Regions from separate parts of the Streptomyces sp. NPDC020780 genome, predicted to be linked through region 2. Evidence: predicted binding sites of a transcription regulator. Region 2 holds the regulator's gene; the other holds the start of a gene.

Region 1 (15,528 bases), on a different contig from region 2:
GCGGCCGGGTTGGAACCGGAGCCTGCTTCTTGATCGGTCGAGATGCTCGAGTTACTGGGGGACTGAGACGACACGGCGGCAACCGCCCTCTTCCGCTTCACAAGGTGATGGACAGCGGGAATCAAGGCTACGCCTCCCCAACCGTAACGTGCAGGCCGGGCCGGTCTTCGTCGTGCACATCACATCCGAAGCCGGGTTTCGGTGCATGAAATGGCGGGAAACAACCGGGGTTCCGCTGCACTTCGGGTACGCGAGGCCGGTGGTACGGCCCCCTGGACCGTATCTCTTCTCGGGCGACGAGGAGAACGAGGCCCTCCAGGTCGAACGCACGGTCAATCCCAGAGCTGCGGGTTCCCCGGAAGGGTGACTTGAATCCGGCAGCCCCGAGCCGATTCGGCCACACCGATGCGGCCGCCGTGCAGATCCACCGCCCACCGGGCGATGGCCAGCCCCAGACCGGTGCCTCCGTCGCTGCCGGGGCCGTGCGGGGACGGCGCCCGGCCCCGGTTGAACCGCTCGAAGACCCGGTGCCGCTCCGTCTCCGGGATGCCCGGACCCTCGTCGATGACCTCGAGCTGCAGCGACTCGGGATGGTCCCCGCGCCGCGCCAGCACCGTGACCCGGCCGTGCGGCGGGCTGTGCTTGACGGCGTTGTCGATCAGGTTGGCGACCACCTGGTGCAGCCGCTCGACGTCCGCGTACGCCGTCAGTTCGGGCGGCGACACGTCGAGATGCAGATGGACGTCCGTACGGGAGTGGTTGCCGGAGCCCGACGAGAGCCGGCGCTGCGAGGCCGCGAGATTGGCCTCCTTCAGCACGCCCGACAGATAAGGCCACACCTCGAAGCGGCGCGCCTTCAGCGCCACCACTCCGTTGTCCAGACGGGAGAGGTCCAGCAGGGTCTCCACCAGCCTGCCCAGGCGCTCGGTCTGCTTCAGCGCCGTCCGCATCGTCTCGGGATCGGCGGCCGACACCCCGTCCACCACGTTCTCCAGGACGGCCCGGAGGGCGGCGATGGGTGTCCGCAGTTCGTGGGAGACGTTGGCGACCAGCTCCTTGCGGTGCCGGTCCTCCGCCTCCAGGTCGTCCGCCATGCGGTTGATCGTCTGCGCCAGGTCGCCGAGCTCGTCACGCCGCCCGGCACCGCTCACCCGCCGCGTGTAGTCGCCGTGCGAGATCGACCGGGCCACGGCCCGCATCTCGTCCAGCGGGGCCGTCAGACCGTGGGCCACGAACTGGGTGATCAGCAGGGTGGCTATCACCGAGAAGACCGTGATGAACCGGAACTCGGTCCTGGTCCGCAGGGCGACGATCAGCAGACCCGTGGTGATGAACACCGAGATCACGACGAGCGTGCCCAGCTTCGCCTTGATCGAGAAAGGCCGCAGTCCGGAGCCGGGCCGCGTCATGGCGCCGGTGTCTCCAGGGCGTACCCGACGCCGTGCACGGTACGGATGCGCTCGGCGCCGATCTTGCGGCGCAGGGCCTTGATGTGGCTGTCGACCGTGCGGGTACCCGAGGCGTCCGCCCAGTCCCATACCTCGGCCAGGAGCTGCTCGCGGGAGAGCACGGCGCGCGGGGTGTTGGCGAGGCAGACCAGCAGGTCGAACTCGGTGGGCGTGAGGTGGACGTCGTCCGCGCGCACCCGCACCCGGCGCTGCGCGTGGTCGATCTCCAGTTCTCCCAGGCGCAGGATGCCGCTGCGCGGGGTGACGGCGGCCAGCGCGGCACGCTCGACCCGGCGGAGCAGGACGTGGACCCGCGCGGCGAGCTCACGCATGGAGAACGGCTTGGTCATGTAGTCGTCGGCGCCGACCCCGAGGCCGACCAGCATGTCGGTCTCGTCGTCGCGTGCGGTGAGCATCAGCACCGGTACCGGGCGCTGGGCCTGCACGCGGCGGCAGACCTCCAGGCCGTCGAAGCCCGGAAGCATGATGTCGAGCACCATCAGGTCGGGCTGCCAGGCCTCGGCCGCGTCCACCGCGGCCGGTCCGTCCAGCGCGGTCTGCACCAGAAAGCCCTCGGCCCGCAGCCTGGCGGAGATGGCGTCGACGATCGTCGGGTCGTCCTCGACCACCAGCACCCGGCGCTGAGCCCCGGGGGTGGCCGCGACGCCGTTGTGGGTGGTGTGTGTCTGTTCCATCGCCCCGCCCCTGCCCGTCCTCGCGGAGGCCATTCCCCCGGAGGCACGGTTGTCGCTTGTGGATGTCGTCGGTGATCCCTTGTGCCGTTCAGCAGCGTAGAGGCAGAGGACGGCTCCCGGCTACGCAGGGTGTTGTACGACGTGAAGCCGTTACCCCCTCGGTCACGCCGGAGTACGCCCCCGGAGCGCTCCCATCCGTGGGGTGCGGGGACTCCGGGGGCCGGGATGCGGTCAGTGCGCCGCGCGTGCGAGATGGACCACGTCCGGCACACCTCGGGCAACGGCTACTTCTTCGGTCCGTACCGCGTGGAATCCGGCATTCCGCAACGCTTCCCCGAAGGCCGGTGACGGCTGCGCGGACCACACGGCGAGGACCCCGCCGGGCGTCAGCCGCGCCCGGCAGGCGGCCAGTCCGGTGGGCGAATAGAGGCCTTCGTTGTCCTCGGTAACGGTCCATTCCGGGCCGTTGTCGATGTCCAGGCACAGTGCGTCGTAACGCTCCGTGGTCGTCCGGAGGTGGTCGACCAGGTCCGTCCGCAGGATGCGGGTCCGCGGGTCGGCGAGGGCCGCGGCGGAGATCCGGCCGAGCGGCCCCTCGGTGTGCCAGTCCACGATGGCCTGCTCGCGCTCGACGACGAGGATCCGGCCCCACCGCGGCTCGGCGGCGGCCCGGACCAGCGAGAAGCCCACACCCAGTCCGCCGACGAGCACGGAGGGATCCGGCCGGCCGGCGGGCAGCGCGTCGAGCGCCGCGTCGATCAGCAGCCGCTCGGAGCGCCCGTCCGAGGTGTCCATCAGGAAGCATCCGTTGGCGATGATCTCGAAGTCGTCACCGCGCTCCCGCAGGACGACCTCGCCGTACGGCCCCTCGCGCCGGTCGAGCGTGACGGGACGGGGGGCGTGGGTGGCGGGCATGGGCGCGGTCTCCGGTCTCGGGTCGGGGCTGACGGTGCCGATCCGGGCCATCCTCCCCGTTCCCCGCCCGAGGGGACCAGTCGATTTCCTCCGACTCACCCCTGAGTGCCGGGCGCCCGGGCAGCCGGTCGGTGGACGGGGGCGGGATGCGCGAGTGTCGAGCACCTCCGCCGGTTCGCCGGGCGTGGGCGGCGGCCCGGTCCGCGAGGGCCTCGGCCGGTGAGCGGAACGCGGCCGGAAGCTCCGGGGCGGCCGGGTGAGGGGAATGACGGCGTCCCTCGTGGTGCTGCCGTAGAGGTACGCGCCCTGCGTCGCTCGCCGTGCCGCACGTCCGGGTGGGGCGGGGTTGCGGGGACGTGCGGGCGCAGTGTCCGGGCACTCGGCCGGCCGGCTTCGCGCCCGAGGCCGGGGCGTCCGGCGCCGGACCTCCGCGTTCTGCGATTCCCGCAGGTCGGGGCGGGGCGCGGGGTGATCGCTGAGAGCGAACACCGGGTGGGGAACATTCGGCGGCTCACAAGCATTGAGTCGGCATAGCTCAACTTGCCTGCTGAAGGGGAGATCATGACTGCAGAGTCCCGTGCGTCCGAGGCGTCCACGCCGATCGACCTGCCCGTGCTGCCGCTCGACGACGAGGTCGTCCTGCCCGGGATGGTCGTACCGCTCGACCTGTCCGACGCGGAGGTGCGCGCCGCCGTCGAGGCGGCCCAGGCCGTCGCGCGGTCCGGCGGCGGCAAGCCCGAGGTGCTGCTCGTGCCGCGCATCGACGGCAACTACACCGGGACCGGTGTCCTGGGCACCGTCGAACAGGTCGGACGGCTCTCGGACGGGGACCCCGGGGCACTCATCCGGGCCCGCGACCGGGTGCGGATCGGTGCCGGGACCAGCGGTCCCGGAAACGCGCTGTGGGTGGAGGGCACCCGGATCGACGGCTCCGTGACCGACGGGTCGCCCGGCCCGGCGGCGGAGCTGGCCAAGGAGTACAAGGCCCTCGCCACCAGCTGGCTGAAGAAGCGCGGTGCCTGGCAGGTCGTGGACCGGGTCCAGCAGATCGACGACATCTCCGCCCTCGCCGACAACTCCGGGTACTCGCCCTTCCTGACCACGGCCCAGAAGGTGCGGCTGCTGGAGACCACGGACCCGGTCGCCCGCCTGAAGCTCGCCATCCAGTGGCTGAGCGAGCACCTCGCCGAGCAGGACGTGGCCGAGTCCATCGCCAAGGACGTCCAGGAGGGCGTCGACAAGCAGCAGCGCGAGTTCCTGCTGAGGCGCCAGCTGGAGGCCGTACGCAAGGAGCTCTCCGAGCTCAACGGCGAATCCGGTTCCGGCGCCGACGAGTCCGACGACTACCGGGCCCGTGTCGAGGCCGCCGACCTGCCGGAGCACGTGCGTGAGGCCGCGCTCAAGGAGGTCGACAAGCTGGAGCGCGCGTCCGACCAGAGCCCGGAGGGCTCCTGGATCCGCACGTGGCTCGACACCGTCCTGGAACTGCCGTGGACCGAGCGGACCGAGGACGCCTACGACATCAAGGGCGCCCAGGAGATCCTCGACGCCGAACACGCGGGCCTGCAGGACGTGAAGGAACGCATCACCGAATACCTCGCCGTGCGCAAGCGGCGTGCCGACCGGGGGCTGGGTGTCGTCGGCGGCCGGCGCGGCGGTGCCGTACTGGCGCTGGTCGGGCCGCCCGGTGTCGGCAAGACCTCGCTCGGCGAGTCCGTCGCCCACGCCATGGGACGCACGTTCGTCCGGGTCGCGCTCGGCGGTGTCCGGGACGAGGCGGAGATCCGGGGCCACCGGCGTACGTACGTCGGCGCCCTGCCCGGACGCATCGTGCGGGCGATCAAGGAAGCCGGTTCGATGAACCCGGTGGTCCTGCTCGACGAGATCGACAAGGTCGGGTCCGACTTCCGGGGCGACCCGGCCGCCGCCCTTCTCGAAGTGCTCGACCCGGCGCAGAACCACACCTTCCGCGACCACTACCTCGAGGTCGAACTCGACCTCAGCGACGTGGTGTTCCTGGCCACGGCCAACGTGCTCGAAGCCATCCCGGAGGCTCTGCTCGACCGCATGGAGCTGGTCCGGCTGGACGGTTACACGGAGGACGAGAAGGTCGTCATCGCCCGTGACCACCTGCTCCCGCGCCAGCTGGAGCGGGCCGGGCTGGAGAAGGACGAGGTGAGCCTCGACGAGTCCGCCCTGCGCAAGCTGGCCGGCGAGTACACCCGGGAAGCCGGCGTACGCAACCTCGAGCGGGCCGTCGCCCGGCTCCTGCGCAAGGTCGCGGCCCAGCACGAACTCGGCGAGCGCGAGCTGCCGTTGACGGTGTCCGACGGCGATCTGCGCGGCCTGATCGGCCGGCCGCACCACGTCCCCGAATCCGCCCAGGAGCCGGCCGAGCGCCGGACCGCGGTGCCGGGGGTGGCCACCGGCCTCGCGGTCACCGGAGCGGGTGGCGACGTGCTGTTCGTCGAGGCGTCGCTGGCCGACCCGGAGACCGGCGCGTCCGGACTGACCCTGACCGGTCAGCTCGGCGACGTGATGAAGGAGAGCGCGCAGATCGCCCTGAGCTTCCTGCGGTCCCACGGCGCGGAGCTGGAGCTGCCGGTCGCGGACCTCAAGGACCGGGGAGCGCACATCCACTTCCCTGCGGGCGCGGTTCCCAAGGACGGCCCGAGCGCCGGTATCACCATGACCACGGCGCTGGCCTCGCTGCTCTCCGGGCGGCTGGTCCGCACGGACGTGGCGATGACCGGCGAGGTCTCGCTGACCGGACGGGTGCTGCCCATCGGCGGCCTGAAGCAGAAGCTGCTGGCCGCGCACCGGGCCGGCATCACCACCGTGGTGATCCCCAAGCGGAACGAGCCCGACCTGGACGACGTCCCGGCCGAGGTCCTCGACAAGCTGGAGGTCCACCCGGTGACCGACGTCCGGCAGGTGCTGGAGATCGCTCTCGCCCCGGCCTCGGCCCGGGCGCAGGACAGGATCCCGGCCGTGGCGTAGGCGCCATGCTGTGACGGGCGTGGCATCACGCGCGCGACCGGTACGGACGGCCCGTCTCTCCCGTGAGGGAGGGCGGGCCGTTCCGCCTGTCCTCGCCGGGCGGGCCCCGGCGGCATTCCCCATGCCGCCGGGGCCCGCCCGGTGAGTCGGACGGGTCAGCCGTTCGCGAGCGCCACCACGCGGTCCACGTCGCCGTTGAAGTGGTTGTGGTCGCCGACCGTGGGGCCGGACGAGGTGTACTGCCACATCGTGTAGTAGGCCCAGCCGGCCGGGAGTTCACCGACCGTGCTGGCGTACCGGGCCACCCAGAGCGGGTTGGTGGCGCCGAAGGCGGAACTGTTGCCCGTGCAGTCCTTCCACCAGCTCGTCGCGGTGTAGATCACCGCGTCCCGTCCGGTGCGGGCCTTGTACGTGTTCACGAAGTCCCGGATCCACGAGACCATGCCGGCCTGGGTCTTGCCGTAGCACTGCGCGCCGTACGGGTTCCACTCGATGTCGAGCACGCCCGGCAGCGTCCTGCCGTCCCTCGACCAGCCGCCCCCGTTGTCCACGAAATAGTTGGCCTGGGTCGCGCCGCTCGTGGTGTCGGGGGTGGCGAAGTGGTAAGTGCCCCGGATCATGCCGACGTTGTACGACCCGGTGTACTGCTGCGTGAAGTAGGTGTTCTTGTAGTACGTCCCCTCGGTGGCCTTCACGTAGGCCCACTTCACACCGCTGTTCCAGAGGGTCGACCAGGCGACGTTGCCCTGGTGGCTGCTGACGTCCACGCCTTCGGTCTGGACAGCGGTCGTACCGGTGGAGCTTCCGGTGCGCTGGCCGTCGTGCGCGACGACACCCTGGCCCATCCTGGCCGTACCGCGGTCGGGGACGGCGGCGGTGTCGGCGGCCGATGCGGCGCCCGGCAGGGCGGCCAGGAGGGTGAGGGCGGCGACGAGCGTTCCCGCCGCGGCGAAGCGCGAGCGGCGGGACGTCGTGGTTCCGGGTCTGAGCACGGGCATGTGCGTGCCTCCGAGGGCTCGGTGGGGGGAACTCGTGACGCAGGGACGGGTGCGGGACACCCCTGCGGTGGGTGCGCCATGGTGTGGACATGCCACCCTTGGCACCCATGAAGCTACGCACGTAGACCCGTGTCCGGAAGAGGGCCCGGGCGCTGCCGGAGGTCTACGCCTGCGAAATACTGGCGGAGCTGCGGCGATGGCCGGAGCTGAAAGAAACTTTCACCGGCTGGAAAGCGGACGAGGGGTGCTGACGTGCACGGCAGTGGAAGCGGAAGTGAACCGGGTCCGCCGGCCGGGAATGGTGTGGACCACGAGTTCCTGGCGCTGGAGCGTGAGTTGTCGGTCTTCCTGCGCAGGGCGCGGGCCAACTCGGGGGAAATGGCCCGCGAGGTGCACCCGGACCTCGAGGCCGCGGCCTACGGCCTCCTCGTCCGGCTCGAATCCGCCGGCCGCCAGCGCGCCACGGAGCTCGCCGCCTACTTCGGCGTGGGCAAGGCGACAATGAGCCGGCAGCTGCGGGCCCTGGAAGCCCTCGGGCTGGTGGCCCGCCAGGACGACCCGGCGGACGGCCGCGCCTCCCTGGTCCACCTCACCGACGAGGGGCTCGCCCGCTTCCGCAGCGTCCGTGACGCCCGCCGCGGCCGGTACGCCCGCAAACTGGCGGACTGGGACCGGGCCGAGGTCGCCGAACTGGCCCGCCTGCTGCACCACCTGAACACCCGTGCCGAGGACTGAGCCCGGCCGGACGCATCGAGTCCGGCCTGCCGGACTGCTCCGGGGCGGGCGGCGCGGCTACAGCTCGACGAGCATCGCGGTCGCGTCGTCGTGCGTCTTGCCCCGGCGCAGATACGTACGGGCCGTGTCGGCCCGCTCCAGCTCCCTGACGCGGTCGATCAGCCCCTGGGCTCCCGTCCCGCGCAGGAGCCCGAGGGTGGCCGTCCAGTCGCCCTCACGGAACTTCTCCGTCCATCGGCTCGCCCCGTCGGTCAGGGCGGCCAGCGCCCGGACCTCCGCGCGCGGGGTCTCACCGGCCACGGCCCGTGAGGCCACCAGAGGGTCGGCGGCGGCCGTGAAGAAGCCGCCCTCCTTATTCCTCACTCGCGCGTCCGCGACGGCGTCGGAGGCCAGGGACCCGGGCGGGAGCCGGTCGAGGCGGTCGTCGAGCACCGGGAGGACCGTGCCGTCGGGCGCCTCCAGGAGAAGCGCGGAGTCGGAGAGCACCAGGTGCTCGACCCGCTCCCGGTCCCAGCGCGCCAGGACCACCGTCGCCTGGGGGGTGCGCACGTGAGAAAGGTCACACAGGGACCGGTGTGAATCGGCGGTGCGCCGAATGGACTCCCCGAGCACCTCGGCCAGGGTCAGATCCCGTCGTGAACCGGACAGTTCGACCAGCGAGCCGCCCAGTCGCGCGGTGAACCACGGGACCGGGTGCACACAGCCGACATCGCCACCCGGCGGCGTGACGCCGTCGAGCAGGACCAGCACACCGCCCTGACCGGTGGCGGGGACCGCCGCCGCCGCCCAGTCCTCGTTGGGGCGTTCGGGGCTGCCCGGTTCGGTGGCGAGATCGATGCGCATCCGGCCAGTCTGCACGACGCCTTCACCGGGCCTGCACACCGCCGGCGTTGGGTCGTATCGGCAGGTCGGGGCGGCTCCTCGGGTGGAGGCAGGTCCTCCGCGCATATGCGGGCGCGCATCTTCCCAAAGCCGGGGCCGAAGTTCCACCTGGCGTCCCACGCATGACCCTGAGCCCCCGTGGGGAGACTTGTTCGCCAACTCGGGAGTGATGTTCACTCAATCGTGTGGCGGAGCGGTCGATGCGCGCCCCCCTCCCAAAAGCGCTGGAATGGTCAGAAGCCGTATCAGGGGTGGGGGCGCCTTTTGCACGTGACCGTGCGTCACCTCTGCTTCAAGGGTGGACGAATCAAGATTGCGAGCACCGGTGCAGAAGAAGCGGCCTCGGAGCAAGGACGGCACGCGCGAGGAGACCGGGGCGGTGACTCCGGCAGCGGGTGACGGCAAGCGGACCGTACGGGTGCGCAGCCGGCTCGTCGCCGGCGTGGCGGTCGTCGGGATCACCGTCATCGCGGCGGGCGCCCCGGCGGCCCTGGGCGCCTCCTCCGACCTCAACGAGTCCCAGCGGCTCGTCACGCTCGCCGAGCTGAACCAGCAGGCGATCTCCCTCGCGCACTCCCTCGCGGACGAGCGCGACGAGGTCACCGCCTTCATCGCGGCCGGCCGCGAGGACGACGGCGGCACGGACGGCGGCGAGCCCGCGAGCCCGGCGGCCCGGGTCGACCAGCAGGTGGACGAGATCCACGGGGCGGCCCCCGCGGCGCTTCGCCGGGACCTCTCCACCCTCCCCTCGGTGCGCCGCACCGCCCTCACCGGCAAGGGCTCCGCGATGGAGGCCTACCAGGCCTACACGGAGATCATCGCCAAGCTGCACGGCCTCGCCGCCGAGCTCGCCGACAAGACTCCGCCGCGGGCCGCCGAGGCCACCCGTGCCCCGCTGGCCCTCGGTGGCGCGGTCGAGCAGGCCTCCGCGACCCGGGGCCTGCTCCTGGCCGCGCTCTCCGTACCCGGTTCGCAACCGGCCGAGCCGCAGATCGACCCCATCACCGGGCTGCCGGTCCAGACGCAGGACGAGGGCGACGGTGAGGACGGCCGCGCCCGCGACGAGCTGAGCGCCGCGGCCCAGCAGGCACGGGTCCGTGAGCTCGCCTCCCTCGCCGACTTCGACCAGGCCGCCGGGCCCACCGCCCGTGACAAGCTGGCCTCCACGGTCACCGGGCCCGAGGTCAACAGCGCGGAGAAGTACCTCACCCGGCTCACGGACCGTCCCGAACTGTCCGACACGGAGCGGGAGTCCGACCGCAAGAAGGTGGGCGCGGCGCTCTCCGCCCGTATCGACCGCATGCGGAGCGTCGAATCGGCCCTCGGCACCGCGCAGGTCAAGCGCCTGGAGGCGCTGCGGGACGACGACGTCACCGCTCTCGAACTCCGCCTCGCACTGCTCGGTGGCTGCGCCCTGATCGCCATCGGCGTCTCCACCGCCGTGGCGCGGACCCTGACCCAGCCCCTCGCCGTCCTGCGCATCGGCGCGGCCCGTATCGCCGCGGAACCCGAGACGGCCGAACCCGTCCGCTACACCGGGCGCAACGACGAGTTCGCCCAGGTCGTGCGGTCCATCAACACCCTCCACGGCAAGCTGCACGGCCTGCACCACGGCGTCACGGGCCGGCTGGAAGGGCTGGAGTCCGAGCGCGCCGAACTGATCGCGGGCCGTGAGGCGCTCACTTCACAGCGCGCCGAACTCCAGACCCGGGTGACCGAGCTCGGCACCCAGCTGGAGCAGCTGAAGAACACGGTCCACCACACCTTCGTCAACCTCTCGCTGCGGACCCTGGGACTCGTCGAGCGCCAGCTCGGTGTCATCGAGGGCATGGAGGACCGGGAGCAGGACCCCGAGCGCCTCGCCACGCTCTTCAAGCTGGACCACATGGCCACCGTCATGCGGCGCCACAGCGAGAACATGCTGGTCCTCGCGGGCGCCGAGCACGGCCACGGGCACGCGGGTCCGATCCCGCTTGTCGACGTGATGCGCGCCGCCGTCAGCGAGATCGAGCGGTACGAGCGCGTGACGATCCGGTCCCTGCCGCCGCACGCCCGGATCGCGGGCTTCGCCGCCGACGACCTGAGCCACCTGGTCGCCGAACTCCTGGAGAACGCGACCTCGTTCTCGCCGCCGGACTCGCATGTCGAGCTCTCCGGCTGGCTGCTGGAGACCGGTGAGGTGATGCTCTCCATCCAGGACGAGGGCATCGGCATGTCGACGGTCCGGATGAGTGAGCTCAATGCCAGGCTGGCCGACCCGGCCTCCTTCGAAGCGGGTGAACAGGCCGCGGACGGGGCCGGACTGGGGCTCCAGGTGACGTCGCTGCTCGCCGCCCGCCACGGCGTACAGGTCCAGCTGCGTGAGCAGAAGGGGAGCGGGGTGACAGTCGTCGTCGTACTCCCGCAGGCTCTGCTGCCCGAGGCGCCGCCCACGGCGGCCCCGCCGGCCGTACAACTGCCGGGGGACGCCCCCGCGCTGAACCTGCCGGGTTCGGTCGCCGAGGCCAACTCCAACGCGTTGCCGCAGCGTTCGGCGGAGTCCGCCGAGGACCCGCTGATCGCGGCGGCCGAGAGGACCATCCGTGACGCCGGGGAACAGCGGCCGGCTGCCGAGAAGTCCGGGGCGCAGGGGGACACCGCCGAGGAGTCCGGCGGGCAGGGGAGCAGCGCCGAGGCGCCCGCTCCGTCCCCGCTGCCCGACGGGCCCGCTCCCGGGGCGCAGGCGCCCGGAGCGTCCGCTCCTGTCGAGACCCCGGCCGAGACCACGATGCAGTTCCGCCTGCCCGGGCTCCAGGACGCCCCGGCGGAGCAGGACGCCTCCGAACCCCAGGACCATGCCGCGCCGCAGGACGCCCCCGCACGCCCGGAGCCGTCCGCCCCGCAGGACGTAACCGAGCGGCAGGACACGCCGGGACCGTACGCCGTCGGGCCTGACCGCCACGAGCGCGCCGCCGACACGAGCCCCGCGGCCGACCCGGCCGTCGCCGACGCCCTCCCCGGCCCCCGGCAGCCCCTGACCGGGCTGGGCGAGGAGGTGCCCGACCCGGCGCCCTCACCCCTGCGCCTCACGGACAAGGGGCTGCCCAAGCGCACGCCCAAGATCGTGGCTCCCGCCGCCGCCCCGGTCGCCGAACGCCGGAGCGGCGTGGACAAGGAGGCCCTGCGGCGCAAGCTCGGCGGTTTCCACCAGGGCGCGAAGGAGGGCCGGCGCGACGTCGAGGCGGAGATCACCGGGGACACGGACGCGCGGAGCACGGACCGGACCGGCCGTGCGGAGCCGGCCGACCGTGCGCACGGTCGCATCGATGAAACGGGGGACACAGTCGAGGAGGCACACAGGTGACCGCATCCAGCACATTCGGGCTGAGCTCCGAGGCCCGGAACCTGCACTGGCTGCTGAACAATCTCGTGGAGGAGGTGCCGGGGGTCCACTCGGTCACCGTCGTGTCGTCCGACGGGTTGATGCTGCTCTCCTCGGACCCCGGCCTCGCGACGGCCCGGGCGGAGGGGCGGCCGGAGGGCCCGAAGGGCTCCAGCGCCGACCTCGCCACCATCGTCTCCGGCATCGGGTCCCTCACGATCGGTGCCGCGAAGCTGATGGACGGCGGCGGCGTCAAGCAGACGATGGTCGCGATGGACGAGGGCAGTGTCTTCGTCATGTCGATCAGTGACGGCTCCCTCCTCGGTGTGCACGCCACACCCGACTGCGACATGAGCGTCGTCGCCTATCACATGGCGCTCTTCGTCGGCCGTGCCGGACACGTACTCACCCCCGAACTCCGCAGCGAGCTGCGCACATCGATGGAGAGCGCCCTGTGACGTCAGCTGCCGAGCCCGTACGCAAACTCCCCGTCCGGGGGTCCGACCGCAAGCCCGCCCGGGTCCGCCCGTACTCCCTCACCGGCGGCCGTACCCGCTTCGGCCACGTCCTGCTCGTCGAGACGTTCGTCGCCGCGCTGGAAGCCCCCGAGGAGCGGCGCGAGCTCACGAACGGGAACCTCGCCTCACGGGTCATGCCCGAGCTCCGCGCCATCGTCGAGCTCTGCCGTCGCATGCGTACGGTCGCGGAGATCTCGGCGCTGCTGAAGATGCCTCTCGGTGTGGTCCGGGTGCTGCTGAGTGACCTGGCCGACCAGGGAAAGATCCGCGTGTACGGAACCGGTCACGGTGCCGGCCAGCCCGACCGCGCACTGCTCGAAAGGGTGCTCAATGGACTCCGTCGTCTCTGAGGCGCCGCTCTTCACCCCGCGCCGGCCGGGGCCACCGGACTTGGCCGACGAGGAAGCGGTGCAGGACTGGCAGCTCGACCACAGCCGCGCTCCGGTCGCCACGAAGATCGTGGTGGCGGGCGGCTTCGGGGTGGGCAAGACGACCTTCGTCCGTTCGGTCTCCGAGATAACCCCGCTCCAGACCGAAGCGCTGATGACGCAGGCCAGTGAGGGCACCGACGACCTCAGCGCCACGCCCGACAAGGTCACCACGACCGTGGCGATGGACTTCGGCCGTCTGACGCTCGACAACGACCTCGTGCTGTACGTCTTCGGCACCCCGGGCCAGCAGCGGTTCTGGTTCATGTGGGACGACCTCGTGCGTGGTGCGATCGGTGCGATCGTGCTCGCCGACACCCGCCGCCTCGCCGACTGCTTCGCGGCGCTCGACTACTTCGAGAGCTGCGGGCTCCCGTACATCGTGGCCGTCAACCACTTCGAGGGAACGGCCGGTTACGCGGAGCAGGACGTCAGGGACGCCCTGTCCGTGCCTCCGGAGGTGCCTGTCCTGATCATGGACGCGCGTAAGAGGATCACGGTCGTCGAGTCGCTGCTCGCCCTGGTGGGGCACGCCCTCGACGTCACTCCCGCGTAACCCGACGCAACCAGGCACACGTTACGGAGAACCGCGATGCGGAAGATACTCATAGTCGGAGCCGGCCAGTCCGGTCTCCAGCTGGCTCTCGGCCTGCAGTCCGCAGGATACGAAGTCACCCTCATGTCCAACCGCACGGCGGACGAGATCCGGTCGGGCCGGGTCATGTCGACGCAGTGCATGTTCCACACCGCTCTCGAGTACGAGCGTGAGCTCCAGCTGAACTTCTGGGAGTCGCAGGCCCCGCGCATCGAGGGCCTCGGCGTGTCGGTCGCCGCGCCGGACTCCTCGCGCGCCGTCGACTGGGTGGGCAAGCTGGACGGGTACGCCCAGTCCGTCGACCAGCGGGTCAAGATGGCCGGCTGGATGGAGACCTTCGCCCAGCGCGGCGGCCAGCTCGTCATCCACGGCGCGGCCGTCTCCGACCTGGACTACTTCTCCCGTACCTTCGACCTGGTGATGGTCTCGGCGGGCAAGGGCGAGCTGGTCTCCATGTTCGGCCGGGACGCCTCCCGTTCGCCGTTCGACGCCCCGCAGCGCGCGCTGGCCGTGGCCTACGTCCACGGGATGGGCCCGCGCCCGGAGCACCCGGACTTCGACGCGGTCCGCTGCAACCTGGTCCCGGGCGTCGGCGAGCTCTTCGTCATGCCGACCCTGACGACGTCGGGCCGGGCGGACATCCTCTTCTGGGAGGGCGTTCCCAGCGGCCCGCTGGACGCCTTCCAGGGCATCAAGGACCCTGCGGAGCACCTGGCGAAGACGCTGGAGCTCATGGAGAAGTTCACGCCGTGGGAGTACGCGCGAGCCACCAAGGTCGAGCTGACCGACGCCAACGGCACGCTGGCGGGCCGTTACGCCCCCACCGTCCGCAAGCCGATCGGCCGGCTGCCAGGTGGCGGCCTGGTCCTCGGGGTGGGCGACGTGGTCGTGGCCAACGACCCGATCACCGGCCAGGGCTCCAACACGGCGTCCAAGTGCGCCCACTCCTACCTGCGGTCGATCATCGAGCGCGGCGACCGCGAGTTCGACGCGGAGTGGATGCAGGCCACCTTCGACCGGCACTGGGAGAACACGCAGCACGTCGTGAAGTGGACGAACGCGATGCTCGGCGTTCCCCCGGAGCACGTGCTGAACCTGATCGGCGCCGCCGGTCAGCTCCAGCCCGTCGCGGACCGCTTCGCCAACGGGTTCAACGATCCGGCGGACTTCGACAACTTCTTCTTCGAGCCCGAGAAGACGAACGCGTACCTCGCCGAGGTCTCGGCCGCCCGGGCCGGCTGACCTCCGCGCACGGGACCGGCCGGTCCGCCGCGGTCGTGGCGGCCGGCCCGGCCCCCGGTGGAGGGGGCCGCCGGGCGACGGGGATCAGGCACTCGGGGCGGACTCGGCCGCGTACCCCGTGTCCGGGCCTGCGGTGGCGCCCTCGGGCAGATCCGGACCGGTGTACGTGCTCAGCGGCTTGCTCCCGGGATCCGGACGGACCGCGCCCAGCAGCGGGTTGGACGCCACGGGGGAGACCTTCACCGAGGTGCCGGGCCTGGGCGCCTGTACGACGAGGCCGTTGCCGATGTACAGCGCCACATGGGTCGCCGTCGGGAAGTAGACCACCAGATCGCCGGGGCGCAGCGACCCGACGGGAATCCTGGGCAGTTGCCGCCACTGTTCCTGGGACGTGCGCGGAATGGTCCGGCCCGCGTCCGCCCACGCCTGCGAGGTGAGCCCGGAGCAGTCGAAGGAATCAGGCCCCTCCGCGCCCCAGACGTAGGGTTTGCCGATCTGAGCGACCGCGTACCGTACGGCTTCACCGCCCTCCTCGGACGGCGGGCGGGCCGAGCTGAGTGCTCCCGAGGCCACCAGCTCGTCCTGGGCCTCGCCGATGTTCTTCTGTTCCAGCCGCGACACCTCGGAGAGCTGCTCCTTCGAGAGGGAGGCGAGCATGGCCTCGACGTCCTTCAGCCGGGCCTTCACGGCGTCGTGCTGCGTGCGCTGCTT
Region 2 (15,528 bases):
CTTCGTGTCCCCTGTACCTAGGCTGACCCCATGCCTGATGTACGCAACCCCGGACCCGAGTACCTCGCCTTCTGGCGGGAGCGCCACGTGTGCACGCTGACGACGCCGCGGCCCGACGGGACACCGCACGTGGTGCCGGTCGGCGTGACGTACGACCCCGAGACGCTGACGGCGCGCGTCATCACCGACGGGCACAGCCGGAAGGTCGCCCACGTCCTGGCGGCCGGCCCGGAGGGGGCACGGGTCGCGGTCTGCCAGATGCAGGGGCGCCGCTGGGCGACCCTGGAGGGCCGCGCGGTGGTCCGCACGGAGCCCGGCGAGGTGGACGACGCCGTACGCCGCTACGCGGAGCGGTACGAGCGCACGCCGAGGCCGAACCCGGACCGGGTCGTCATCGAGATCGCCGTGGACAGGGCGCTCGGAAGGGGCTGAACGTCTTCGCTCCGTCTTTCCTGCGGCCTTTCACTTTCCGCCGCACTTTTCTTTTCCTTTTCCCTTCCCTTACCCGCCCGGACCCGGTTTCCGGTTCCGGGCAGCACAACGGCGCCACCGTGTTCAGGTCACGATGGCGCCGTTGTGTGGGGGAAGCGCCTGAACGATATGGAACGACGGGGGAATCGTTCAGGCACTGCGGGGGGTGGCGGAAATGGCTTCTTGTTCGAACAGCTCGTGGTCGCGCTGATCGAGATTGACGAAAATCATGCCGTACCTCACGGCACAGCGAACCGGTTGCGGAGCCCCCCGGGGCCGACGGAGGCATCGATAGGCGCGGATGTCCTCATCCGTTTCCATCACGACGACGATCGGCTCTCCGAACAGGGTGACCATCAACGAATCGCCCTGGCGGGTGAGGGCCGTGAGCAGATCGATGAAGTGCCACCCTGACCGATACGCCGTAGCCATCTCCCGCCGGAAGGTGCGGTCGTCCGGAGGGGTGGTCATGCGACTGTGCGAGCCGGAGCGTTCCAGCCGATGTCGCCCTGGGCGTTCCAGCCGATGTCCCCCTGGCCACCCTGGGGAGCGATCCAGCCGATGTCCTTGGGCGCTGCTGCCTGCACGTTCCAGCCGATGTCACCCGGCGCAGCAGCCGCCTCGCTGCTCCAGCCGATGTCGCCCGCGCTCGACAGCCCGAAACCCATGGCCGCGACGAACGAGGCGGCAAGCGCCGAGCGAAGCATTCGCTTGTACATAGTCGGCTTCGTCCTCACTTGTGGATTCTTCTCCCCCGCACTGAAGACGATGTCTCACCTGGGCACTCGAACACCACCGAGTCGATGCATCATGTTCCTGTAAGAGCAGGAAGCTGGGGGGTGGAGATATGGGCGCAAGTACCGCAAAACCGGTACATCCTCATGGGATCGCCGATCTGTGTGAAGACGGAGTGCGCCTTTACGCCATCGCGTTGCGTACCGGGCGGATCGCCCGCGCCGAGGTCGAACCAGCCCCCTGCCTGATCGAGTTCGCCCTCCTGCATCCCGATCCCGACGCCACGGACTGGCTCCGCCCGGTCGCCCCGTCGGCGGTCCTGGCCCAGCACATGCATCCCATCGAGCGCGAGATCCAGGAACGGCGGCGGCATTCCTTGGCGCTGGCCGAGTGTTTCGAGCCGTTCATGGACATCAGCGCCCAGGGCCCCTCGACCACGCACGCCATCACCGTGCTGGAGGGCGTCAACCGGATCAACGCGTCCCTGGACCTGGCGACCGCCGAATGCCGCTCCGAGGTCCTCACGGTCCAGCCGGGCGGCGGGAGGCCCGAGGACAGCCTCAGCAAGTCCCTGGAGCGCGGGCTGTCGGTCGTGCACCGCGGCGTCAGGATACGCACGCTTTACCAGCACACCGCGCGCCACAGCCAGAGCACGCTCGCCTATGCCGAGCGCATGGCCGGCGACCACGTGGAGATACGCACCCTCGAAGAACTCATCGAACGCCTGATCGTCTTCGACCGCACCGTCGCTTTCATACCCGCCCAGGACGACCGCATGGTCGCCCTGGAGCTACGGCACCCCGGCCTGGTCGAGTACCTCGCCAAGGTCTTCGAACAGCTCTGGACCAGGGCGGCCCCGCTGCTCGAAGAGATCAAGTACGAGCCGACTCCCGCGGGCATCAGCGGTGTTCAGCGCTCCATCGCCCAACTCCTCGTCGAGGGACACGTGGACGACTCCATCGCCCGCCGCCTCGGCATGAACGTCCGCACCTGCCGGGCCCATGTGGCCAAACTGTCGGCCACCCTCGGCAGCACGAGCCGCGCCCAGCTCGGCTACCTGATCGCCCGTTCGGGGATCCTGGACCAGGACGCCTGACCCCTGAGGGCTCCGGCACCACGGAAGCGGCCGGAGGCCGTCCTGCGAGCCGTACGGGCGGCTCCCCGCCGCACTCCGGCCCCCACGCGGACAGGGCCCGCCCCCGGGTCGTGAAACCCCGGGGGCGGGCCCTGTCCGGCCGTCTCAGTCCTTCGGCCTCTTGGGCCGCCAGACCACCAGCGCACCGGCCTGCTGCACGTCCTGGTACGGGACGAGGTCGCGCCGGTAGGAGGCGTGCACCTGGGCCTCGCGCTGCTGCATGGCCACGGCCGCGCCGTCCACGGCCGCCGAGAGCTCGGCGACACGCTGCTGGAGCGCGGCGACCTGGTTCTCCAGCTCGATGATGCGCTTGATGCCCGCGAGGTTGATGCCCTCGTCCTGCGACAGCTGCTGCACCGTGCGCAGCAGCTCGATGTCCCGTGCGGAGTAACGCCGGCCGCGCCCTGGCGTACGGTCGGGCGAGACCAGGCCGAGACGGTCGTACTGCCGCAGCGTCTGCGGATGCAGGCCCGAGAGCTGGGCCGCGATCGAGATCACGTAGACAGGTGATTCGTCCGTCAGCTGGTACGGATTACGTCGACGGCCGTCCATCTCAAGCTCCCTTCGCAGCCTGGAACAGCTCCGCCCGCGGGTCCTCCCCCGCGGTCGCCTTCCGGTAGGCCTCCAGGGCCTCCTGAGCCTCCGCGCCGAGGTCGCCGGGTACGGAGACCTCGACGGTGACCAGCAGGTCGCCCCTGGTCCCGTCCTTGCGCACGGCACCCTTTCCGCGGGCCCGCATCGTACGCCCGTTCGGCGTGCCGGGCGGGAGTTTCAGGGTGACGGGCGGTCCGCCGAGCGTGGGCACCTTCACCTCACCGCCGAGCGCCGCCTCCACGAAGGTGACGGGCACGGTGACCGTGAGGTTGTCGCCCTTGCGGCCGAAGACCGGATGGGCGCCGACGTGGACGACGACGTAGAGGTCACCGGCCGGGCCGCCGCGCTCGCCGGGGCTGCCCTTGCCGCGCAGCCTGATCCGCTGCCCGTCCAGGACGCCCGCAGGGATCCGCACCTGCATGGTGCGCGCCGACTTCGCCCGGCCACTGCCCTTGCAGACGTCGCAGGGGTCCTGCGCGATGAGGCCGCGGCCCTTGCAGTCCACGCAGGGGTCCGTGAGCGAGAATCCGCCGCCGGTCCCGCGCGACACCTGCCCGGTACCGACACAGGTCGGGCAGACCCTCGGAGTGCCGTTCTTGTCTCCGGTGCCCGAACATGCCTTGCAGGGGGCCTGGCTGGACATCCGGAGCGGGACCGTGGCCCCGTCGACGGCCTCCGTGAAGCTGAGGGTCACCTCGGACTCGATGTCCTGGCCGCGGCGGGGCTGGACACGGGTGCCCGCACCGCCCCGGTTGAACAGTCCGCCGAAGACGTCGCCCAGGCCACCACCGCCGAACCCACCGGCGCCGCCCTGACCGCCGCCCCCGGGCGCTCCCCCGAAGAGGTCGCCCAGGTCGAAGTTGAAGTTGCCGCCCGCACCACCGGGACCCGCCCGGAAGCCCCCGTTGCCGAACAGGGCGCGCGCCTCGTCGTACTCCTTGCGCCTCTTGGGGTCACCGAGGACGTCGTTCGCCTCGGAGATCTCCTTGAAGCGCTCCTCAGCCTTGGAGTCGCCCTTGTTGGCGTCCGGGTGGAACTCGCGGGCGAGCTTCCGGTACGCCTTCTTCACCTCGGCGTCGGTGGCGTCCTTGGGGACGCCGAGAACCTTGTAGTAGTCCTTCTCGACGAAGTCCTTCGTGCTCATCGACGTCCCTCCTTCCGGACGATCGGCCGTGCGGCCGGCCAGTCGGCCGGCCGCACGCCCCGTCGGTGTGCACCGCAGTGGTCGGACGTGATGTCAGACCTCTTCGGTGCCACCGCTCTCCTCGTCGTCTGCCTTCTCTTCCTTGGCCGCCGCGGGCGTGGCACCCGGCTGCGGCTCCGCCACGGCCACCCGCGCGGGGCGGATCGTGCGCTCCCCGATGCGGTACCCCGGCTGCAGGATCGCCACGCAGGTCGTCTCCGTGACGTCCGGCGCGTACGAGTGCATCAGGGCCTCGTGGATCGTCGGGTCGAAGGGCTCGCCCTCCTTGCCGAACTGCTGGAGTCCCAGCTTCGCGACGACCGTCTCCAGGGATTCGGCCACCGACTTGAAGCCGCCGACGAGCTCGCCGTGGTCCCGGGCGCGCCCGACGTCGTCGAGCACGGGCAGGAGCTCGGACAGCAGGCCCGCGACCGCGACCTCCTTGACCTGGACCCGGTCGCGCTCCACACGGCGACGGTAGTTCTGGTACTCGGCCTGGAGCCGCTGCAGGTCGCCCGTGCGCTCGTTGAGCGCGGTGCGGACCTGGTCCAGCTGAGCTGTCAGGGCCACTGTCTGCTGTACGTCCCCGGCCGGGGCCGCCGCCTCCTCCTCGGAGGGGGTGGCGGCCGTCGGTTCGGCGTCGTCGGAGTTGGCGCCGGAGGGGACGTCAGGCTTCTCCTCGAAGCCCGGAGTCTCCTCGGTCACGCCGCACCGCCCTTCTGGTCCTTCTCGTCGTCCACGATCTCGGCGTCGACGACGTCGTCGTCGGCCTTGGCCTGGCCGTCACCCGGCGCCCCGGCGCCCGGCGTCGCACCCTCGGTCTGGGTGTTGGCGTACATCGCCTGGCCCAGCTTCTGGGAGACGGCCGCGACCTTCTCGGTAGCCGTACGGATCTCGGCGGTGTCCTCGCCCTTGAGCTTCTCCTTCAGCTCGGTGAGCGCGGTCTCCACCTCCGTCTTCACGTCGCCGGGGACCTTGTCCTCGTTGTCCTTGAGGAACTTCTCCGTCTGGTAGACGAGCTGCTCGCCCTGGTTGCGGGACTCGGCGGCCTCACGACGGCGGTGGTCCTCGTCGGCGTACTGCTCGGCCTCTTCGCGCATCCGGTTGACCTCGTCCTTCGGCAGCGAGGAGCCACCGGTGACGGTCATCTTCTGCTCCTTGCCGGTGCCGAGGTCCTTGGCGGCGACGTGCATGATGCCGTTGGCGTCGATGTCGAACGCGACCTCGATCTGCGGCACGCCCCGCGGGGCCGGCGGCAGGCCGGTGAGCTCGAACATGCCGAGCTTCTTGTTGTACGCCGCGATCTCGCGCTCGCCCTGGTAGACCTGGATCTGCACGGACGGCTGGTTGTCCTCGGCCGTCGTGAAGATCTCGGAACGCTTGGTCGGGATCGTGGTGTTGCGCTCGATGAGCTTGGTCATGATCCCTCCCTTGGTCTCGATGCCGAGGGACAGCGGGGTCACGTCGAGGAGCAGGACGTCCTTGACCTCGCCCTTGAGGACACCGGCCTGGAGCGAGGCGCCGATGGCGACGACCTCGTCCGGGTTCACACCCTTGTTGGCGTCCTGGCCGCCCGTGAGCTCCTTGACGAGCTCGGCGACGGCCGGCATACGGGTCGAGCCGCCGACGAGAACGACGTGGTCGATCTCGGAGAGCTGGATGCCCGCGTCCTTGATGACGTTGTGGAACGGGTTCTTGCAGCGGTCCAGGAGGTCCGCGGTGAGCTGCTGGAACTGCGAGCGCGTGAGCTTCTCGTCCAGGTGCAGCGGGCCCTCGGCCGACGCCGTGATGTAGGGCAGGTTGATCGTGGTCTCGGTCGAGGACGAGAGCTCGATCTTCGCCTTCTCCGCGGCCTCGCGGAGACGCTGGAGAGCCATCTTGTCCTTGGACAGGTCCACGCCGTGCCCGTTGGCGAACTGCTTCACCAGGTAGTCGACGACGCGCTGGTCCCAGTCGTCGCCACCGAGGTGGTTGTCACCGTTGGTGGCCTTCACCTCGACGACGCCGTCGCCGATCTCCAGGAGGGACACGTCGAAGGTGCCGCCACCGAGGTCGAAGACGAGGATCGTCTGGTCGTCCTTGTCGAGCCCGTACGCCAGCGCGGCGGCCGTCGGCTCGTTGACGATGCGCAGGACGTTCAGGCCCGCGATCTCGCCGGCCTCCTTCGTCGCCTGACGCTCGGAGTCGTTGAAGTACGCCGGAACGGTGATCACCGCGTCGGTGACCTTCTCGCCCAGGTACGCCTCGGCGTCGCGCTTCAGCTTCTGCAGGATGAAGGCGCTCATCTGCTGCGGGTTGAAGTTCTTGCCGTCGAGCTCGATCTTCCAGTCAGTGCCCATGTGGCGCTTGACCGAACGGATCGTCCTGTCGACGTTCGTGACCGCCTGACGCTTGGCGACCTCGCCGACGAGCACCTCGCCGTTCTTCGCGAAGGCGACGACGGACGGCGTGGTCCTGGCGCCTTCGGCGTTGGTGATGACGGTGGGCTCGCCGCCTTCGAGAACGCTGACGACGGAGTTAGTCGTGCCCAGGTCGATGCCGACCGCACGTGCCATTTCGATTCCTCCAACTGACTACTTGAGTGGATCTGACTCAAGGATGCATCACACCCGCCCCGGAGTCAAAGGACCTGAGCCACTTACGCTCAACTTATGTGCTCGCACCCGCCGCGAACAGCCGTTTCCCGAGTTTCAGGCCCGGCGGTACAAGCCCGGCGACGCTGGGGACGGGCACCTGATCGCGACACCCGGCACACGGTGGGGCCCATGCCCCCCACCCACCTTCGCACCGTGGGATCGTTCTGTCACAAATTGCAGCGAGACGGTCATAACGGCACGTCACCGATCACGGGCAGGCACCCATGCGGAACCCGAAGCAGACTGCGCCACGAAGGAGACGGCACCCCGCCGCACAGGCGGCCGTCCGGGCGGTCGGCCGCACCCTCGGCCGCGTCACCGAAGCCCTGGAGGCGGTGACCGTCAAGCGGTCCCTCGACCTCGTACTCGGATCGGCGTTCCTGGCCCTCGCCGCCCCGGCGCTCGCCCTCGCCGCCCTCGCCCTCGCCGTCCGGCGACCCCGCGGCCGCGGCGGCGTACTGCGCCGCGAGATTCGGGCCGGCCTCGGCGGACACCCCTTCGAGCTGCGTTCGCTGCACACCCGCAGATTCCGCCTGGACCTGCTGTCCCGGCTCGTCCACGTCGTACGCGGAGAGCTCTCACTGGTCGGCCCGCCGCCCCTGCGCCCGGACGATCCGGCTCTTCTCGAGGCGGCGGCCGGCCGGTGGCGCCGGGAACTGCGCCCCGGCCTGACCGGCCTGGCGCAGGTGCGGGCCCGCTCCGGTATGCCCTGGGACGAGCCCGCCCTGCTCGACGCGCACTACGCGGAGCATCATGGAACATGGCTGGACCTGGCGATCATGGCGCGGTCCGTGCGGATCCACCTGCGCACGGAGTTCCGCACCCTGGCCCGGCGGGGAAAAGCCCGCCTGAGCGACACAGATCACCGCCTGCCCAACTACAGCGTGGCGGAATAAGTGGATAGTGTCAGCACAGACTGATTAAGTTACTGCTTAGTAATCGCTTGTTCCGCTGGATCCCACCCTCGCAGGCCCGAGGAGCCCCACATGCAACTCGCCGCGATCATCGTGTCGCTGGTGCTGACCGTCGTCGGCGTTGCGCTCATCGCCCGAGCCGTCGCGCAGATCTACCGGTTCGTCCGCCTCGGACAGCCGGTCCCGGCAGGCAGCCGCACCGACGACCCCAAGCAGCGCACGATCACCCTGGTCAAGGAGTTCCTCGGCCACACCCGGATGAACCGGTGGGGCATCGTCGGCTTCGCACACTGGTTCGTCGCGATCGGCTTCCTGACCCTGCCGCCGACGCTGCTCCAGGCGTACGGACAGCTCTTCCAGGCCGACTGGGTACTCCCGATCGTCGGCGGCTGGCTGCCGTTCGAGCTGTACATCGAGTTCATCGGCATCATGACGGTGCTCGGCATCGTCACGCTGATGGCCATCCGGCTGCTGAACCTGCCCTCCCGCGCCGGCCGCAAGTCCCGCTTCGCCGGCTCCAAGGCCTGGCAGGCGTACTTCGTCGAATACGTCATCCTCGCCATCGGCCTGGCGATCCTGACCCTGCGCGGCCTCGAGGGCGCGATCCACCACGTCGAGGGCTACGAGGCCGCGTACTTCGTCTCGTACCCCCTGGTGCTCGCCTTCAAGGGCCTCGCGCTCGGGACCCTCCAGAACCTCATCTACTTCGTCGCGATGATCAAGATCGGCGTCTCGCTGATCTGGATGATCACCGTGTCGTTGAACACCAACATGGGTGTCGCCTGGCACCGCTTCCTCGGCTTCCCCAACATCTGGTTCAAGCGGAACGCGGACGGCTCGTCGGCGCTGGGTGCCCTCCAGCCGATGACCAGCGGCGGCAAGGAGATCGACTGGGAGGACCCGGGCGAGGACGACACCTTCGGTGTCTCCCAGGTCGAGCAGTTCTCCTGGAAGGGCATCCTCGACTTCTCCACGTGTACCGAGTGCGGCCGCTGCCAGTCGCAGTGCCCCGCCTGGAACACCGGCAAGCCCCTCTCGCCGAAGCTCCTGATCATGTCCCTGCGCGACCACGCGCACGCCAAGGCCCCGTACCTGCTGGCCGGCGGCGGCAAGGACATGGAGGGCAACGAGAAGGCCACGGCCGAGCAGCTCGAGGACGTCCCCGCGGCCGCCCTGGCCGAGGCCGAGCGCCCCCTCATCGGGACGCTCGAGGAGAACGGTGTCATCGACCCGGACGTGCTGTGGTCCTGCACCACCTGCGGTGCGTGCGTGGAGCAGTGCCCCGTCGACATCGAGCACATCGACCACATCGTCGACATGCGCCGCTACCAGGTGATGATCGAGTCCGCGTTCCCGTCCGAGGCGGGCACGATGCTCAAGAACCTGGAGAAGAAGGGCAACCCCTGGGGGCTCGCCAAGAAGCAGCGTGTGGAGTGGACCAAGGAGGTCGACTTCGAGGTGCCGATCGTCGGCAAGGACGTCGAGGACCTCGCCGAGGTCGACTACCTGTACTGGGTCGGCTGCGCGGGCGCCCTCGAGGACCGGGCCAAGAAGACGACGAAGGCCTTCGCGGAGCTCCTCCACATCGCGGGCGTCAAGTTCGCGATCATGGGCGGCGACGAGAAGTGCACCGGTGACTCCGCCCGCCGCCTGGGCAACGAGCCGCTGTTCCAGCAGCTGGGCCAGGAGAACGTCGCGATGCTGAACATGGCGTTCGGTGAGGATGACGAGGACGACTCGACGAAGAAGGCGAAGTCGGCGAAGAAGATCGTCGCCACCTGCCCGCACTGCTTCAACACGATCGCCAACGAGTACCCGCAGCTCGGCGGCGAGTACGAGGTCATCCACCACACCCAGCTGCTCCAGCATCTGGTGGACGAGGGCAAGCTGGTCCCGGTGACGCCGGTCGAGGGTCTGATCACTTACCACGACCCCTGCTACCTGGGCCGCCACAACAAGATCTACACGCCCCCGCGCGAGATCATCGCGAAGGTGCCGGGTCTGCGGAACGAGGAGATGCACCGCCACAAGGAGCGCGGCTTCTGCTGCGGCGCCGGCGGCGCGCGGATGTGGATGGAGGAGCGGATCGGCAAGCGCATCAACAACGAGCGCGTCGACGAAGCCCTCTCCCTCAACCCCGACATCGTCTCCACGGCCTGCCCGTTCTGCCTCGTCATGCTGACCGACTCGGTCAACGGCAAGAAGAACGACGGCCAGGCGAAGGAGTCGGTCCAGGTCGTCGACGTCTCCCAGCTGCTGCTGGAGTCGGTGAAGACACCCGCCGACCCCTCGGGCGAGGCGGAGACGGCGGACGTGCCGGAGCCCGAGCCCGTCAAGTAGTCCCTCCCACCCGCACGGAAGCGGCCGGATCTGCCTCGGGGGCAGGACCGGCCGCTTCCGCGTGTGCGGCGCGGGTACGGGTCCGGCTGCGCGGGCCAGGACCACCACCGGGGGCGGGCAGACCCCCCAGGGTCCCCCTAGGGGATGTCACAGCTAGGCCGCAATGGGCCGCTTGTTCCCCCGGCCCCCACACCGCGTCCGCGCGGACCAGGTACGTTCGACACGTGGCTGGATTCAGGATCGGACGCGGCCGGGACAACCGCACACCGCAACAACACCCGCAGCAGCAACAGCCGTACGGCACGCAGGCACCACCGCCGCCGTACGGCCGCCAGTCGTGGCCTCCCACGGGCGGCGGCGGCGCACCGTACGGCGGCCCCCAGGGCGCCCCGTACAGCGGCGGGCACGGGGGCGGCGGACACCCGGGGGGAGGCGGGCACGGGAGCGGCGGGCAGGGCGGCGGACACGGCGAGCCGGAGTACTTCGGCGACCCCTACCACCAGCCCCCGCAGCAGGATCCGTACGCCAACGCCCCGGGCCACACCCAGGCGTTCAGCATCCACGAGGACCCGTACGGCGACGGGAACACCTACCAGGCAGGCCAGGCCCCCGCCCAGCCCGCCGGCCCCCGGCTGCCCTGGAAGCAGCTGCTGAGCGGCGTGGTGCTGCGCCCCGGACCGACGTTCTGGCAGATGCGCGACTACCCCGTCTGGGGCCCCGCGATCGCCGTCACGTTCGTGTACGGGCTGCTCGCGCTCTTCGGCTTCGACCAGGCCCGCGACGAGGCGATCCACGCGGAGGTCTCGACGGCCGCCCCGTACGTCGTCTTCACGGGCATCGGCTTCGTCGTCGGCGGTCTCGTCCTCGGCGCCGTCACCCACACCCTGGCCCGCCAGCTCGGCGGCACGGGGGCCTGGCAGCCGACCGTGGGCCTGTCCATGCTGATCATGTCGATCACGGACGCGCCCCGCCTGGTCTTCGCCCTGTTCCTGGGCGGCGAGAACACCCTGGTCCAGCTCCTCGGCTGGGTCACCTGGCTGGCCGCCGGCGCGCTGTTCACCTCGATGGTGAGCAAGTCGCACGAGCTGCCCTGGCCGAAGGCGCTGGGCGCTTCCGCGATCCAGCTGATCGCGCTGCTCTCGATCATCAAGCTCGGCACCATCTGACCGCACACGCACAGGAGGAGGGCCCCGGGGCCCTCCTCCTGTGCGTGTGTCCGTGTCCCTCGACGTGTGCGTGCGGGACCCCGCCGCCTACGCGTCGAAGACCTGGCCCTCCCGGCGCACGACGGGCTTCTCGACGCTCCAGGGGAAATTGATCCACCGGTCGGTCTTCTTCCACACGTACTCGCACTTCACGAGCGACTGCGGCTTCTCGTAGATGACCGCGCTGCGCACCTCGGCCACATGATCGACGCAGAAGTCGCGGACCAGCTTCAGCGTCCTGCCGGTGTCCGCCACGTCGTCGGCGATCAGGACCTTCTTCCGCGTGAAGTCGATGGCGTTCGGAACGGGCGCCAGCATCACGGGCATCTCCAGCGTGGTGCCGACGCCGGTGTAGAACTCGACGTTCACCAGGTGGATGTTCTTGCAGTCCAGCGCGTACGCCAGACCGCCCGCGACGAAGACCCCGCCCCGCGCGATGCTCAGCACCACGTCGGGCTCGTAGCCGTCGTCCGCGACCGCCTGCGCCAGCTCCCGCACGGCCCGCCCGAAGGCCTCGTACGTCAGGTTCTCCCGCGTCTCACCAGCCATGCCGCATCACACCTGCGTCCGATGGAAGTTCATGAACGAACGCGAGGCGGTCGGCCCCCGCTGGCCCTGGTAACGGGATCCGTACCGCTCGGAGCCGTACGGGAACTCCGAGGGGGAGCTCAGCCGGAACATGCACAGCTGCCCGATCTTCATACCGGGCCACAGCTTTATCGGCAGCGTCGCCAGATTCGACAGCTCCAGCGTCACGTGGCCGGAGAACCCGGGGTCGATGAACCCGGCCGTCGAGTGCGTCACGAGCCCGAGCCGCCCCAGCGAGCTCTTGCCCTCCAGCCGGGAAGCGAGATCATCGGGCAGCGTGATGACCTCGTACGTCGACGCCAGCACGAACTCCCCGGGGTGGAGGATGAACGCCTCATCGCCGTCGGGCTCCACCTGACGGGTCAGGTCCACCTGCTCGACGGCGGGGTCGATATGCGGATAGCGGTGGTTCTCGAACACCCGGAAGTAGCGGTCCAGCCGCACATCGATGCTCGAGGGCTGCACCATCGACGCGTCGAACGGGTCAATGCGAACCCGCCCGGCATCGATCTCGGCCCGGAGGTCCTTATCTGAGAGAAGCACGTCCCGAGGATACGCAGAACGCGCGAGCCCGCCCCAACCGGACCGCCCGCGCGCCTGCCCCGCCACTCCCTACCGTCGCTCGAACACCACCGGCACGGCCTGCCTCAACCGCGCACACCGCGGACAGCGCAGCAACCGCCCGGGGCCGATCCGGCCGGACCCGAGCTGCTGCATCGGGAACGACGAGGTAGCGAACACATGCCCTTCGGCACAGCGGACGACGGTGCGCTCCATCGACTCCATCAAGTCCCTTCCCCAACCAGCCATGGACGAGACCGCCACATTAGGGGATGAACAGGACGCCACTCCAGGCGGCACTCCGCCCCCCTACGCTACGCCCCCAACTCCCGCCCGCCACACCCGCGTCCACGCCGCACCACGACACACGGACCCCACGGCGCACGCACCGGGGGCCTGGCATGGGGTAGAGTGTGCGGCGATGCACTGCCGATACCGGCGCACTTCGCGGGTGTAGTTTAATGGTAGAACATGAGCTTCCCAAGCTCAGAGCGCGAGTTCGATTCTCGTCACCCGCTCTTCGATGGAGGCCCTGGTCAATGACCTGGGCCTTTCTCTTGTTCCGGCTGCTACGGCTCCGTGTCGAGGACTCGGGCGGCCTCACGAGGGTCCATCAGGTTGGACCAGGCCTGTTCCGCGGGGAGCAGGTCCCGCTCCGGCAGGGCGTATTCGGGGTACCAGCCGTCGGCCTCGCAGCCGGGAACGTTGCGCAGAATCAATGTCGTGAGGTTCGGCGGGACCGAACCCGTGATCCGCACCGCGAGGTAGGTCTCGTGGCCGTCGTCGGCGCGGACCTGAAGGCCGACGGTGAAGGTGTCGAAGTCCACCGTGTGCTCCTGACCGTCCCGGAGGGTGGCACGGCTCAGAGTCAGAACCGTGGTCCGGAGCCGCCGGACGAAACGGACTCCAGCTTCGGCGCGATAGCGGACGTGGTCCTCGCGAGCGGGAAGCAAGTGAGCGGTGTACGTGGCGGACTTGAGCGCGTCGGCGTTGCCGGCGTTGTAGCGGGTTCGGGCAGTCTTGCCGTCGGCTTCGAGAGCGGCATAGAAGTCGTCGGTGGAGCCGTCCTCGCGGCGGCCGGCTGCCACCAGCCACGGAAGGTCGGCGTCCACCCAGACCGCCCCGCGCCAACGCTGGACCTTCACCTTGAACAACACCTGGTCATCGACAGCGCGGATGCGCTCATGCTTGGCATCGTCCGCCGCGAACTGCTCAGCGGTCTTCGCCAGGGTCGGGTGCTCGATCTCGTCCAAGGGGTCGGTCACCGCTGGCAGGGGGAGTCCGAGGTCATCGCGCAGGCATCGCAAGGTGGGCCTGGCGGGCCGCATCGCAGCGAGACCGGTCATTCGTCGATCCCGCCGACCGCGTCGATCTCCTCCGATGTCAGACCGGTCAGGAGCATGACGTCCGACTTCAGGGAGCCGTCCAGGACGCTGAGCGCCTCCACCATGCCCTCACGCAGATCCTCACGCCGCTGGTCCAGGTAAACCCGTACCGCCTCCGCGACCAGATCCTTCTTCGTCAGGCCCAGGAAATGCGCGCCCTGGCTGATCAACTTATCCGTCGCCGGATCCACCTTGAGCGGCGACTGCCGGGGTGGCTTCGAAGCCGTGGTCATAAATCCCACCTCCGCATCCACGGTACCTTAGTACCTCACGATGAGGCTCCTTGCTGGTGACCGCAATGAGACGCAGCACGTCGACCGCCGGTACTACGGAGCCGGATCGATGACCGCCGACCGGGTTCACCTTGGGGCAGATCGCCAGGGGTGAAATCGCACGATGGCGAGCGCATGATCCAGCGCGGTGAAACTTCCCCACCCACGGCACGGCGGCATCGATCGTCCTCGTGCCCCATCCGTGCCCTTCAGAGCGGACAATAGCGGTCAAGCACGGCACCCACAGACCACACCACCCTCGACCCCTCCAGCCAAACATGCAGGCCAGAGCCACTACAGCCGATCAAGAACCGTTGATTCCCAAGCTCAGAGCGCGAGTTCGATTCTCGTCACCCGCTCCAGACAAAACCCCAGGCCAGGAGCCTGGGGCTTTATTGATGTCCTGGTTCCTGCTGCCTACCTCCGTAGGGCCGAAACCGTTCCCACTGCAGCAAAGCAAAGTCCTGCTGCTGCGCCGAATGCAGTTCCTGCGGACAGGATCACGTCAGGGGTGCCTTCGCCAGCCGCGTGCTTCAACGCGGCCACGCAGGTGGCAACCAGCATGGAGAAGAGAGCGATGATCAGCAGCCAGAGCACCCTCGTGACCGTTGCGGACGGGCGCGTGGCATCGGAGGTGGTCATTCCTGGTCTTCCTTTCGCAGCCTCTGGAGGCCGGGTCGGCGGATGGTCAGACGGTGGAGGGGCTGGAGTCGGACATGTCCGAGAGCTGCCGTAGGACCAGCCCTTTGGCGTGAGTGAGGGCTCTCGACAGCTCCCGGTGGACGGCGGACCTTTCGTGGAGGAGGGCCAGCAGTGCTGCGAATTCCGCCTGCACGTCGAGGGGCGGCAACAGCACTTCCTGACGTCCCAGCGCGGCCTTGGTGATGAACGGAGCGGCGGTGGCTGCCGCGCGGTCCCTGACCCAGCCGACGGCTTCCGGGAGCCCCAGGGCGGCGTGCAGGTAGTCGGGCAGACCGCCGGCGCCCTCGCGACAGCGGAGCCTGATCACGTTGGAGCTCATGAGCCACCCGGTCTGTGCCTCGGTGACCATGGCCGGCGGGCCCATGGCACCTGCACGGACACAGACGATGTCCCCAGCCTCAAGCCGGTAGGGATCCAGCCGGGCGGCACGGTCCGGCGAGACCCGTTCGTCAATGGTGTCGCTCAACCGCCCATCCCGGAGGTGCTTGGGTGAGACAACGGGCACTGTGCCGTCAGGAATTCTGTCCTTAGGTGCCAACAGCGCGTGGGACGCGCCGAGTTGAATGTCGCACAACTCCGCCAAAGTCACGCTGCGCCAGGTCGCCCGACGCACACGATCAGTGTTGAGCCGGGCCTGTAGCTGACCGGTGCGCTCGTCCATTTGCCGACACCGTGCGGTCAGCGAAGCCACCTCGGTCCAGGTCGTCTCCGCTGCACGGCTTGTCTGACCGATCGCCCGTTGAACCGGGCCTCCCATGTGATCGATCGGGTTGAGGGAATACCCGGCATCGCGCAGGGCTTCTCTGC

The links. The regulator HspR, encoded in region 2, represses chaperone genes until heat shock. The targets are predictions, from matches to a motif close to TTGAGNNNNNNNNNCTCAA.
Region 1: the regulator HspR is predicted to act here: its motif matches at 3,579-3,597, upstream of lon (endopeptidase La).

What each region holds. Positions count from the first base shown of each region.
Region 1 covers NZ_JBIRTB010000001.1:341,435-356,962, forward strand. Annotated here, with positions in the region: gene ACH4VO_RS01560 (multifunctional oxoglutarate decarboxylase/oxoglutarate dehydrogenase thiamine pyrophosphate-binding subunit/dihydrolipoyllysine-residue succinyltransferase subunit) at 1-74, opposite strand, end outside; gene ACH4VO_RS01565 (ATP-binding protein) at 333-1,409, opposite strand; gene ACH4VO_RS01570 (response regulator transcription factor) at 1,406-2,143, opposite strand; gene ACH4VO_RS01575 (spermidine synthase) at 2,375-3,058, opposite strand; gene lon (endopeptidase La) at 3,620-6,058, shown strand; gene ACH4VO_RS01585 (lysozyme) at 6,214-7,056, opposite strand; gene ACH4VO_RS01590 (MarR family winged helix-turn-helix transcriptional regulator) at 7,309-7,791, shown strand; gene ACH4VO_RS01595 (hypothetical protein) at 7,849-8,634, opposite strand; gene ACH4VO_RS01600 (nitrate- and nitrite sensing domain-containing protein) at 8,999-12,016, shown strand; gene ACH4VO_RS01605 (roadblock/LC7 domain-containing protein) at 12,013-12,492, shown strand; gene ACH4VO_RS01610 (DUF742 domain-containing protein) at 12,489-12,902, shown strand; gene ACH4VO_RS01615 (ATP/GTP-binding protein) at 12,883-13,536, shown strand; gene ACH4VO_RS01620 (styrene monooxygenase/indole monooxygenase family protein) at 13,573-14,817, shown strand; gene ACH4VO_RS01625 (NlpC/P60 family protein) at 14,902-15,528, opposite strand, start outside.
Region 2 covers NZ_JBIRTB010000006.1:334,158-349,685, reverse strand. Annotated here, with positions in the region: gene ACH4VO_RS14390 (TIGR03618 family F420-dependent PPOX class oxidoreductase) at 31-432, shown strand; gene ACH4VO_RS14385 ((2Fe-2S)-binding protein) at 622-942, opposite strand; gene ACH4VO_RS14380 (5'-nucleotidase) at 939-1,190, opposite strand; gene ACH4VO_RS14375 (helix-turn-helix transcriptional regulator) at 1,319-2,302, shown strand; gene ACH4VO_RS14370 (heat shock protein transcriptional repressor HspR) at 2,447-2,893, opposite strand; gene dnaJ (molecular chaperone DnaJ) at 2,895-4,079, opposite strand; gene grpE (nucleotide exchange factor GrpE) at 4,173-4,823, opposite strand; gene dnaK (molecular chaperone DnaK) at 4,820-6,673, opposite strand; gene ACH4VO_RS14350 (sugar transferase) at 6,979-7,650, shown strand; gene ACH4VO_RS14345 ((Fe-S)-binding protein) at 7,741-10,008, shown strand; gene ACH4VO_RS14340 (Yip1 family protein) at 10,233-11,174, shown strand; gene ACH4VO_RS14335 (phosphoribosyltransferase) at 11,262-11,762, opposite strand; gene dcd (dCTP deaminase) at 11,769-12,344, opposite strand; tRNA gene ACH4VO_RS14325 (tRNA-Gly) at 12,810-12,880, shown strand; gene ACH4VO_RS14320 (hypothetical protein) at 12,932-13,627, opposite strand; gene ACH4VO_RS14315 (hypothetical protein) at 13,705-13,980, opposite strand; gene ACH4VO_RS14310 (hypothetical protein) at 14,437-14,661, opposite strand; gene ACH4VO_RS14305 (N-6 DNA methylase) at 14,708-15,528, opposite strand, start outside.